DNA from 2 places in the Streptomyces pallidus (ex Mingjun et al. 2026) genome. Region 1 is predicted to be linked to the other one. Evidence: riboswitches for the same ligand, from Rfam matches in the RefSeq annotation. Region 1 holds a riboswitch; the other holds the start of a gene.
What was found. Region 1 has a riboswitch for cobalamin ahead of ACSHWO_RS04135 (ABC transporter substrate-binding protein). Riboswitches for the same ligand answer to the same signal wherever they lie in the genome.
Positions count from the first base shown of each region.

Region 2: linked by a shared signal. The riboswitch ahead of ACSHWO_RS11925 (ribonucleoside-diphosphate reductase subunit alpha) and the one ahead of ACSHWO_RS04135 (ABC transporter substrate-binding protein) in region 1 are both predicted to bind cobalamin.

Region 1 covers NZ_CP196181.1:997,400-1,002,535, reverse strand. Annotated here, with positions in the region: gene ACSHWO_RS04155 (sigma-70 family RNA polymerase sigma factor) at 1-779, opposite strand, end outside; gene ACSHWO_RS04150 (bifunctional 4-hydroxy-2-oxoglutarate aldolase/2-dehydro-3-deoxy-phosphogluconate aldolase) at 1,000-1,662, shown strand; gene ACSHWO_RS04145 (PfkB family carbohydrate kinase) at 1,775-2,764, shown strand; tRNA gene ACSHWO_RS04140 (tRNA-Trp) at 2,811-2,887, shown strand; cobalamin riboswitch at 2,971-3,107, shown strand; gene ACSHWO_RS04135 (ABC transporter substrate-binding protein) at 3,144-4,136, shown strand; gene ACSHWO_RS04130 (FecCD family ABC transporter permease) at 4,133-5,136, shown strand, end outside.
Region 2 covers NZ_CP196181.1:2,795,084-2,800,219, reverse strand. Annotated here, with positions in the region: gene ACSHWO_RS11930 (ribonucleotide-diphosphate reductase subunit beta) at 1-1,007, opposite strand, end outside; gene ACSHWO_RS11925 (ribonucleoside-diphosphate reductase subunit alpha) at 1,007-3,418, opposite strand; cobalamin riboswitch at 3,566-3,688, opposite strand; gene ACSHWO_RS11920 (GNAT family N-acetyltransferase) at 3,755-4,252, opposite strand; gene ACSHWO_RS11915 (Uma2 family endonuclease) at 4,331-4,912, shown strand; gene ACSHWO_RS11910 (YbdD/YjiX family protein) at 4,976-5,136, opposite strand, start outside.

The DNA.
Region 1 (5,136 bases):
CGTACGCCGTCCAGCAGGGCCAGCGAGACCGGCACCAGCGCCAGCCCCGCCAGCAGGCCCTCCGCCGGGAGCAGCCCGCCCCACAGCCCCGCGCACCGCATGCACTCCCGCGCGTGCCGGGCTATTCGCTTGCGCCACAGCGTGGACGGGTGCCCGTCCCAGCCGGCCGTCACCGCCTGGAGCATCTCGCACGGGGGCTGCGCGTCCAGCGCCCGCTCCACCACCCGCGCCGACTCCAGCTGGGCCTTCATCCGCTGCACCCGCACCGCCGTGTGCTGCGGGGACAGCTCCAGCGCCGTGGCCACCTCGGCCCGGGTCAGCTCGCCCGCACACTCCAGCCACCACAACGACAGCAGCGCCCGGTCGTCGGGCTCCAGCCAGCGGGTGGCCCGCGCCGTCTCGCGCCGCTGCCCCTCCAGCTGCAGCCGTACGACGGTCAGGTCCACGAAGTCGGCACCGGGGTCGGCGAGTTCCCAGGCGGCCTCCAGGCCGCTCTCCCCGGGCGCGGTGCGCCGGGCCTGCCAGTACGCCCGTACCCGGTTCATCGCGATGGCCACCAGCCAGGACCGGAAGCTGTCGTCCGCGCGGAGGGTGCCCAGACCGTCGAGCGCGCGCAGCATCGTGTCCTGCACGACGTCGTCCACGTCGACTGACCCGTTCAGGGCACGCCCGACGACGTTGTAGACGAGCGGCAGGTAGGCGCCGACCAGCTCGTCCTGCGCGCGGGGATCGCCCGCGCGGGCGGCCGCGACCAGCTCTGCCGTGTGCTGTGTAGTCATATGAGGTTCCCTGTCCGTACCGGCGGTCGATGATGCCCGATACCTGGGAGACCGTCGAGCAGCGGCCGGATAACAGTTATTCGGAGGAAGTTCTCGAAAACCGGTTTCGGACGGGCGGGCGGGTCGAGGCGCTGGGCGGCCCCGTCGGGACCCCGGCTTCTGCAGAACCGGCGACAGGCCAGGGCGGGCCCGATAGGGTCTGCGCAAGGAGTTCCGTCGCGTGGAACGACCGGGGGGTCGCCTCGTGTCCTGCCATCCTTACGCAGCCCTCGCCGCCCAGCGACTGCTACCGGTGCTGCGCACTCCGGGGGCGGACGACGCCGTCCGCCGGACCGCAGCCCTGCTGGCCGCCGGCTGCCGCGTGGTCGAACTGACCACCACGACCCCCGGTTGGGCGCGGGCCGTCGCCCGGCTCGCGCCGCTCGCCGACGCGCACGGCCGCCCCGCGATGATCGGGGTCGGCACGGTCACCGCAGCCGCGCAGGCGGAGGCCGCCCTGGACGCCGGCGCCGCCTTCCTGGTCTCCCCGTACCCGGCCCCCGAAGTCCGGGACACCGCCGCCCGACGCGGGGCGGTGTTCGTCGAGGGCGGCTTCACCCCCGGCGAGATCGCCGCCGCGGTGCGGTACGCGGGCGCCGCCAAGGTGTTCCCGGCGCACCTCGGCGGCCCCGGCTTCATCCGCTCCCTGGCTGCGGTGCTCCCCGCGGCCCTCCTGCTCCCGACCGGCGGCATCCGGCCCGCCGAGGTCCGGGACTGGCTCGACGCCGGGGCCGCGGCCGTCGGCATCGGCAGCGGCCTGCCGGACGATCCCGCGGAACTGGCCGCCGTCTTCGCGGAGCTGGCGGGCCCGTGCTGCGCCGCCTGCCGGGGGACGGGCCGCTGAGATGCCGGGCGGGTACGCGGACGGTGGCGCGGGGGGTACGGGCGGCGGCCCGGACGACGGAGTGGCCGGCGCCCCTGTCGGCGCGGGGATCGGAGCCGCGGACGAAGGGGCCGTGGCCGGCCCCCGGTACGACGTGGTGGTCCTCGGCGAGGTCCTGGTCGAGATCCACGCCGACACCGCCCTGAGGGCGGTCGCCGACGGCACCCCGGCCCGCATCTCCTACTCCGGCGACGCCCTGAACGCCGCCGCGGCGGCCGCGGCGGCGGGCGCCCGGACCGCCCTCCTCGCCGTCGTCGGGGACGACGAGCTCAGCGTTCCGCTGCTGCGCCGGGTCGCCGAACTCGGCGTGGACACCGCCCACGTCCACCGGGCCCCGCGGCCCAACGGGGCCTACCTGCTGGCCGCCGGCACCGCAGGCGCCCGCGAGTTCGTCTACTGGCGTACGCACAGCGCCGGATCCACCCTCTCGCCCGGGCACGTGGAAGCCTGGCGGAGCGTGCTCACCGGAGCCGGGGCCCTCATCACCAGCGGGATCACCGGGGCCCTGTCGGCCGGCAGCGGCGAGGCGGTGGTGGCCGCCGCCGAGACCGTGCACCGGGCCGGCGGGCACGTCTCGTACGACCCCAACTTCCGGCCCCGGCTGACCGGCCGGGCCGCCGCCCGGCAACTGCTGGCGCGGGTCGCCCCGCTGACCGGCCTGCTGAAGACCTCCTGCCCCGACGACGCGCTCGCCCTCGTGGGCACCGCCGACCCCGGCGCCGCCGCGGCCCGTTACCGCGCGCTGGGCGCCCGTACGGTCGCGGTCACCGCGGGGGCGGACCGGCTGCTCCTGGACGACGGGACGCTGGCCGAGTACCACTGCGTGCCCGTCAACCCGGCCCCGGTCGACGCCACCGGGGCCGGGGACTGCTTCACCGGCACCGTCACCGCCCGGCTCGCCCTCGGCGACAGCCTCGCCGACGCCGTGGCCCACGGCATCGCCGCCGCGTCCCTGTCGGTCTCCGGGCGGGGCGGCACCGGCCGCGTCCCGACGTTCGCCCAGACCGCGGCCCTGGCCGCCACCCACCGCCGGCGCCGCGCCCCGGGGGACACGCACCCTTAATCGAGTGGATCTTCTCGCCGCGGCATGGCATGGTTGTCCCCATCGAAGGGGTGTAGCTCAGCTGGTCAGAGCGTCGGTCTCCAAAACCGAATGTCGCAGGTTCGAATCCTGTCGCCCCTGCCACGGTGAACCGGTGGTTCACGTGTGAAGGCCCAGGTCCGGGTTGGCGGAGCTGGGCCTTCGTCATGTCACCGCGCGGTCCGCGGCGTCTGGCAGACTGGTGTGGACCAACTCGGCGGTGCAGGACAGGAAACCGGTGCGAATCCGGTGCGGTCCCGCCACTGTGACCGGCCCGCCTCCCGCGGGCCGGAAGCCAGATACTGACGCGCCGCCTCTTCACGTCGACCAGGGGACGAGGATCCCCCGGAGAGGCTTCGCCATGCCGCGTTCCCGCGCCCTGCTGCGCGCACTCGCCCCGATCACCCTGCTGGTACCGCTCGCCGCCTGTGGCGGGTCGAGCGGGGCCGGACAGGGCGCCGCCCCGGGGACGGCCGCCGCGCCCGGGTTCCCGTACACCACCGCCAACTGCGGTGTCACCAGCACCTACCAGGCGCCGCCGCAGCGGGCCGTCACCATGAACCAGCACGCCACCGAGCTGCTGCTCGCGCTCGGCCTGCAGGACCGGATGGCCGGGACCGCCTACCTGGACGACGCGGTGCTTCCCGCGTACAAGCCCGCCTACGACCGGATCAAGGTGCTGGCGAAGGAGTACCCGTCCAAGGAGGTGCTCCTCGGCGCCAACCCGGACTTCGTGTACGGCGGTTACTCCAGCGCCTTCGACAAGGCGCAGGGCCGCGACCGCGAGGCGCTCGCCGGGGCGGGCATCAACACCCGGCTCAGCGTGGAGTACTGCACCGACGGCCCGGTGGGCCTGGAGCAGCTGAAGACCGAGATCACCGAGGTCGCCCGCACCTTCGGGGTGCCCGAGCGGGGCGAACGGCTCATCGCGGAGCAGCAGCGCCGCATCGACGCCGTCACCGCCCGGGTCAAGGACAGGGGCCGGCCCTCCGTCTTCGTCTACGACTCCGGTCAGGACAGCGCCTTCACCTCGGGCGGCCACGGCATCGGCAACGAGATCGTCTCCCTGGCCGGCGGGACGAACACCTTCGCCGACCTGGGGGACACCTTCGGCGACGTGTCGTGGGAGAAGGTCATCGAGCGCAAGCCCGAGGTCGTCCTCATCTACGACTACGGGGGCACCACCGTCGAGGCGAAGAAGCAGCGCCTGTTGAACGATCCGGCGCTCGCGGAGGTTCCAGCGGTCAAGAACCGGCGGTTCGCCGTGCTGCCGCTGTCCTCGGCCGTCCTCGGCGTGCGCGTCGCCGACGCCGTCGAGGCCCTGGGCCGCCAGCTCCACCCCGACGCCCCGTGACCCGCCCCCGTACGGGCCCTGCCCGGCGTCCGCCCGTCGCCGTGGTCCTGCTCGTCCTGGCCGCCGCGCTCCTCGCGTCGGCCGTGGCGGGGCTGGCCCTGGGGCCGGTCCGGATCGCCCCCGGGCAGGTGCTCGACCTGGTGCTCCGCGGACCCGGGCCGGGCGGCGGGGCGTTCGGCTCCATCGTGTGGGACGTGCGGATGCCGCGGGTGCTCCTCGGCGCCGTCGTCGGGGCCGGGCTCGCGGTGGCCGGCACCGTCCTGCAGGCCCTCGTCCGCAACCAGCTCGCCGACCCGTTCCTGCTCGGCGCCTCCTCGGGTGCCTCGGCCGGCGCGGTCCTCGTCATCGTCCTCGGGGCGGGAGCCGGCACCGCCGGGACGGCGGGCGCGGGCGCCCTCGCAGGTCTCGCCGGTATCGCGGGCGGGGCCGGGGTGCCGGCGGCCGCGTTCGCCGGGTCGATGTGCGCGCTCGTCGCCGTGTACGCGATGGCCCGGCGCGGCGGGAGCATGACGACCGGGCGGCTGGTCCTCGCCGGCGTCGCCGTCCAGTACGTCCTGTCCGCGCTCACCAGCCTGGTGCTCGTCCTCGCCGCGCGCCCCGACCAGGTGCGGTCCGTCCTCTTCTGGACCCTGGGCGGCCTCGGCGGCGCCCGCCCGGACGAACTGGCCCTGCCCGCGGCGGTGCTGGCCGCCGGCACCGCCCTGCTGACCGCCCTCGCCCGGCCGTTGGACCTGCTGCTGGCGGGGGAGGAGGGTGCGCACACCCTGGGGCTGGACGCGGGCCGCTTCCGCGCCGCCGTCTTCGTCCTCGTCTCCCTCGTCGTCGGGGTGCTCGTGGCGTACAGCGGGGCGATCGGCTTCGTCGGGCTGATGGTGCCGCACGCCGCCCGGATGGTCGTCGGGGCCGCGCACCGGTCCCTGCTGCCGGTCGCCGCCCTCGGCGGGGCGGTGTTCCTGCTCCTGGCCGACCTGATCGCGCGCACGGCCGCGGCGCCCGAGGA
Region 2 (5,136 bases), 1.8 Mb from region 1:
TCCTCGTCCAGGTCGACCGTGCCCTCGACGGCGACCTGGTAGGCCGACGGACGGCGCTCGAAGAAGTTCGTCAGCTCCTGGACGCCCTGCAGCTCCATGAAGGAGAACGGGTTCTGCGAGCCGTACACCGGGGGGAAGCCCAGGCGGACCAGGCGCTGGTCGGCGACGCACTCCAGGTACTCGCGCATCGACTCGGTGTTCATGCCCGGCAGGCCGTCACCGCACAGGTCGCGGCCGAACTGCAGCTCCGCCTCGACGGCTTCCCTCAGCATGTCCGTGACCTGCTGCTGGAGCTCGTCGTCGAAGAGGTCGGGCTCCTCCTTGCGGACCGTGTCCACGACCTCGAACGCGAAGTTCATGTGCATGGTCTCGTCGCGGAACACCCAGTTGGTGCCGGTGGCCAGGCCGTGCAGCAGACCGCGCGACCGGAACCAGTACACGTAGGCGAAGGCACCGTAGAAGAACAGGCCCTCGATGCACGCGGCGAAGCAGATCAGGTTCAGCAGGAAGCGGCGGCGGTCGGCCTTCGTCTCCAGCCGCTCGATCTTCTCGACCGAGTCCATCCACTTGAAGCAGAACTGGGCCTTCTCGCGGATGGAGGGGATGTTCTCCACCGCGGCGAACGCGGCCGCCCGGTCGTCCGGGTCGGGCAGGTAGGTGTCGAGCAGCGTCAGGTAGAACTGGACGTGCACGGCCTCCTCGAACAGCTGGCGCGACAGGTACAGGCGCGCCTCCGGGGAGTTGATGTGCTTGTACAGCGTCAGGACCAGGTTGTTCGCCACGATCGAGTCGCCCGTCGCGAAGAACGCCACCAGCCGGCCGATCATGTGCTGCTCGGCGGGCGTCAGCTTCGCCAGGTCGGCGACGTCCGAGTGGAGGTCGACCTCCTCCACCGTCCACGTGTTCTTGATCGCGTCCCGGTAGCGCTCGTAGAAGTCCGGGTAGCGCATCGGGCGGAGCGTCAGCTCGAAGCCCGGGTCCAGGAGGTTCTTGTCGGTGGAGCTCATTACTGGCAGGCCTCGCAGGACTCGGGGTTCTCAAGGGAGCAGGCCAGCGCCTCGGCGTCGAGGGCCTGCGGGAGGGGCGTGGCGGTCGCCGGGACGGCGGCCGGGACGGCGGTGCCGGACGCGGCGCGCGCGATCCTCGTCGCGGGGCGCGAGCGCAGGTAGTACGTGGTCTTCAGGCCCTGCTTCCAGGCGTACGCGTACATCGACGACAGCTTGCCGATGGTCGGCGTCTCCATGAACAGGTTCAGCGACTGCGACTGGTCCAGGTACGGCGTACGGGCCGCCGCCATGTCGATCAGGCCGCGCTGCGGGATCTCCCACGCCGTGCGGTACAGCTCGCGGACCTCGGCCGGGATCCAGCTGAAGCCCTGGACCGAGCCGGAGGAGTCGCGCAGCGCCTCCCGGGTCTGGGCGTCCCACACGCCGAGCTTCTTCAGGTCCTCCACCAGGTAGCCGTTGACCTGGAGGAACTCGCCCGACAGCGTCTCGCGCTTGAACAGGTTGGACACCTGCGGCTCGATGCACTCGTACACGCCGGCGATCGAGGCGATCGTCGCGGTCGGCGCGATGGCCAGCAGCAGCGAGTTGCGCATGCCGGTCGTCGCGATCCGGGCGCGCAGCGCGTCCCAGCGCTCCGGCCAGGTGAGCTCGACACCGTAGTGGTCGGGGTGCAGCACGCCCTGGGCGGTACGGGTCTGCTCCCAGGCCGGGAGGGTGCCGTGCTTCTCGGCGAGGTCGGCGGAGGCCTCGTAGGCCGCCAGCATGATCCGCTCGGCGATCTTCGTGGAGAGGGCCTTGGCCGCGGCGGAGTCGAAGGGCAGGCGCAGCTTGAAGAAGACGTCCTGGAGGCCCATGGCGCCCAGACCCACCGGGCGCCACTTGGCGTTGGAGCGGCCGGCCTCCTCGGTCGGGTAGAAGTTGATGTCCACGACCCGGTCGAGGAAGGTCACGGCGGTGCGGACGGTCTCGTCCAGGCGCTCCCAGTCCATCTCGCCCGTCTCGGCGAGGACGAACGCGCCGAGGTTGACCGAGCCGAGGTTGCAGACGGCCGTCTCGCCGTCGTTGGTGACCTCGATGATCTCGGTGCACAGGTTGGAGGAGTGGACGACCGTGCCCGGCAGGGCGGTCTGGTTCGCGGTCCGGTTGGAGGCGTCCTTGAAGGTCATCCAGCCCTGGCCGGTCTGCGCGAGGGTGCGCATCATGCGGCCGTACAGCTCGCGGGCCGGCATGGTCTTCTTGGCCAGGCCCGCCTGCTCGGCCTTGACGTAGGCGGCGTCGAACTCGTCGCCGTACAGGTCCACCAGCTCGGGCACGTCGGCCGGGGAGAACAGCGACCACTCGCCGTCGGCGTTCACGCGGCGCATGAACTCGTCCGGGATCCAGTGCGCCAGGTTCAGGTTGTGCGTACGCCGGGCGTCCTCACCGGTGTTGTCGCGCAGCTCCAGGAACTCCTCGATGTCCGCGTGCCAGGTCTCCAGGTAGACGGCGGCGGCACCCTTGCGGCGGCCGCCCTGGTTCACGGCGGCGACGGAGGCGTCGAGGGTCTTCAGGAACGGGACGATGCCGTTGGAGTGGCCGTTGGTGCCGCGGATCAGCGAACCGCGGGCGCGGATGCGGGAGTACGACAGGCCGATGCCGCCGGCGTGCTTCGACAGGCGCGCGACCTGGTGGTAGCGGTCGTAGATCGAGTCGAGCTCGTCCAGCGGGGAGTCCAGCAGGTAGCAGGAGGACATCTGCGGGTGCCGGGTGCCGGAGTTGAAGAGCGTGGGGGAGGACGGCAGGTAGTCCAGGCGGCTCATCAGCCGGTACAGGGAGGCGACTTCCTCGACCGCCTCGATGCCGTCGTTCTCGGCGAGGCCGCAGGCCACGCGCAGCATGAAGTGCTGCGGGGTCTCGATGACCTGGCGGGTGATCGGGTGGCGCAGCAGGTAGCGGCTGTGCAGGGTGCGCAGGCCGAAGAAGCCGAAGCGGTCGTCGGCGCCCTCGCCGAGGGTGTGCTCGACCAGCGCGTCGAGGCGGGCCGCGTGCAGCCGGACGAACTCGGCGGTGCGGTCGGCGATCAGGCCCTCGCGGTGGCCGACCTCGACCGAGGCGGAGAAGGAGGTGGCGCCCTGGCCCGCGGCCTCCTCGGCGACGGCGATCGTCAGCAGGCGGGCGGCGAGCCGGGAGTAGGCCGGGTCCTCGGAGATCAGACCGGCCGCGGCCTCGGTGGCCAGCCCGCGCAGCTCGGCCTCGTCGGCGGCCGCGCTGCGGCCGCGCAGGGCGGCGGCGGCGACCCGGCCGGGGTCGGTGTCGGGAAGGTCGGCGGTCAGCTCGGTGAGGGTGCGCAGCAGCGCGGCCCCGGGGCCCCCCTCAGTTCCGTTGTCGGACGGGTCGGACTCGGCGCGCGGTGCGGAAGGCGCGATGGTCACGGGGGGAGCTCTCCCTCGCTCGGCTCCGGGACGGCGGCGGTGCGGGCGCGAGCGGGCGCGCGCGGGCAAGGGCCCGTCAGGGCAGCACCGCGCGGCGTCCACCGGCCCTACCGCGGGGCCCGGACGTGGTCGGCACCCGGTTCGGTCGAGCCGGGCGCACTGTCGGCAGGTCGTCGGACTTCGGTGACACCGATGGGTGTACTTCATACCGTTGCGGGACAGTTCCGGATTCGCACCGGATTCCCCTGCGGCGACAGCGAGGATGAGCATACATGTGGGGGGAGGTTTCTGTGTGACCCCCTAGATGTTGTGTCCGCCCCTTTGCTGAGCGTGGCCTCACAGCTCCAGTCGGTAGGTGAGCAGGGTCAGTGCGGGGATCGGGGACCAGTCCAGTTCCGGGGTGCGGACGAAGCCCAGGCGGGCGTAGATCCGCTGGGCGCCGCGCATCGCAGGCTGGGTGGACAGGGTCAGCGCGGTGACCCCGTCGAGGGCCCGGGCCCGCCCGATGCACGCCCGTACGAGGGCCTCTCCGACGCCCGCGCCGCGCGCCTCGGGCGCCACGGCCAGCATCCGGAACTCGGCCTCGTGCGGCCCGGCGACGTCGGCGAGGGGGCTCCCGGGCGGGGCGAAGGTCACCCCGCCGAGCACCTCCCCGCCCCGGACGGCGACGAGCACCTCGCCGTGGCCGGCCCGGCCGGCCACGTCGCGCAGGACGTTCAGGTAGCTGTCGTCCTCGTTCCGGTCGAGCAGCCCGTCGCCGGTGTAGGCCTGCCCGGTGATCTCTCCCAGTCGTTCGTACTCGGCGGTCGCGGCGACGCGGATGTCGATGTCCATGCCGCCGAGTGTGCCGGACGGGGGCGGGCGCCCGGCGCTATCGTCGGAAGCAGCACCGTCGAGGAAGGCGAGCGAGGCATGACCGTGATGACCGAACGTCCCCAGATCCTGACTGAAGAGTTCGAAACCCTCGCCCGGATAGCCGCCCGCGAGATCGAGGGGTTGAGGCTGGAGTTCATCGGCGGGAAGCTGGGGGTCAAGGCGATGCCGGATGGGGACCACGGGATGATCATCCAGTGGCTGCTGAGGGTCTGCATGCAGCACCGACCTGAACTCTTCCTGCACAACCAGGGCATCAAGGTCGATCGATATCGTGCTGGGCGGGCCATTCCGGATGGCGTGCTGGCGCCCAGCCAGGCGTTCGTGGGGCAGGGTGACTGGTGTGACCCAGACCCTGTCCTGATGGTTGTCGAAGTGACCTCGTGGGACTCTGACACCGACCGCCGGGACCGTCGGGAGAAGCCCCGCGCCTATGCGGAGGCCGGCATTCCCGTCTACTTGCTGATCGATCGGGCCAAGTGCGAGATGTCCGTCCACAGCGAGCCCAGCGGGCCACGATACGAGAACGTGCGCACAGTGCCGTTTGGCAAGGAGATCGAGCTGCCCGACCCCGTTGGCATCACGCTCCAGACCGATCCCCTCAAGGACTGGGTGCGCTGACCCCGCGGTATGAGAAGGGCCCTGCCGGCGATCCGGTGGGCCCTTCTCGCGCAAGCGCATCGCTCAGCAGCAGCGGAAGCCCGAGCGGGGGTCCGCCTCGCGGGCGTCCGTACGGGCGCGTTCGAAGGCGCGGCGGGTCATGACCTCGGCGCCCGGGTCGTGGGAGCGGGCGTGCGCGACGTACCGGTCGTACGCCGCCTCGCCCGAGAACTCCCGCAGGTAGA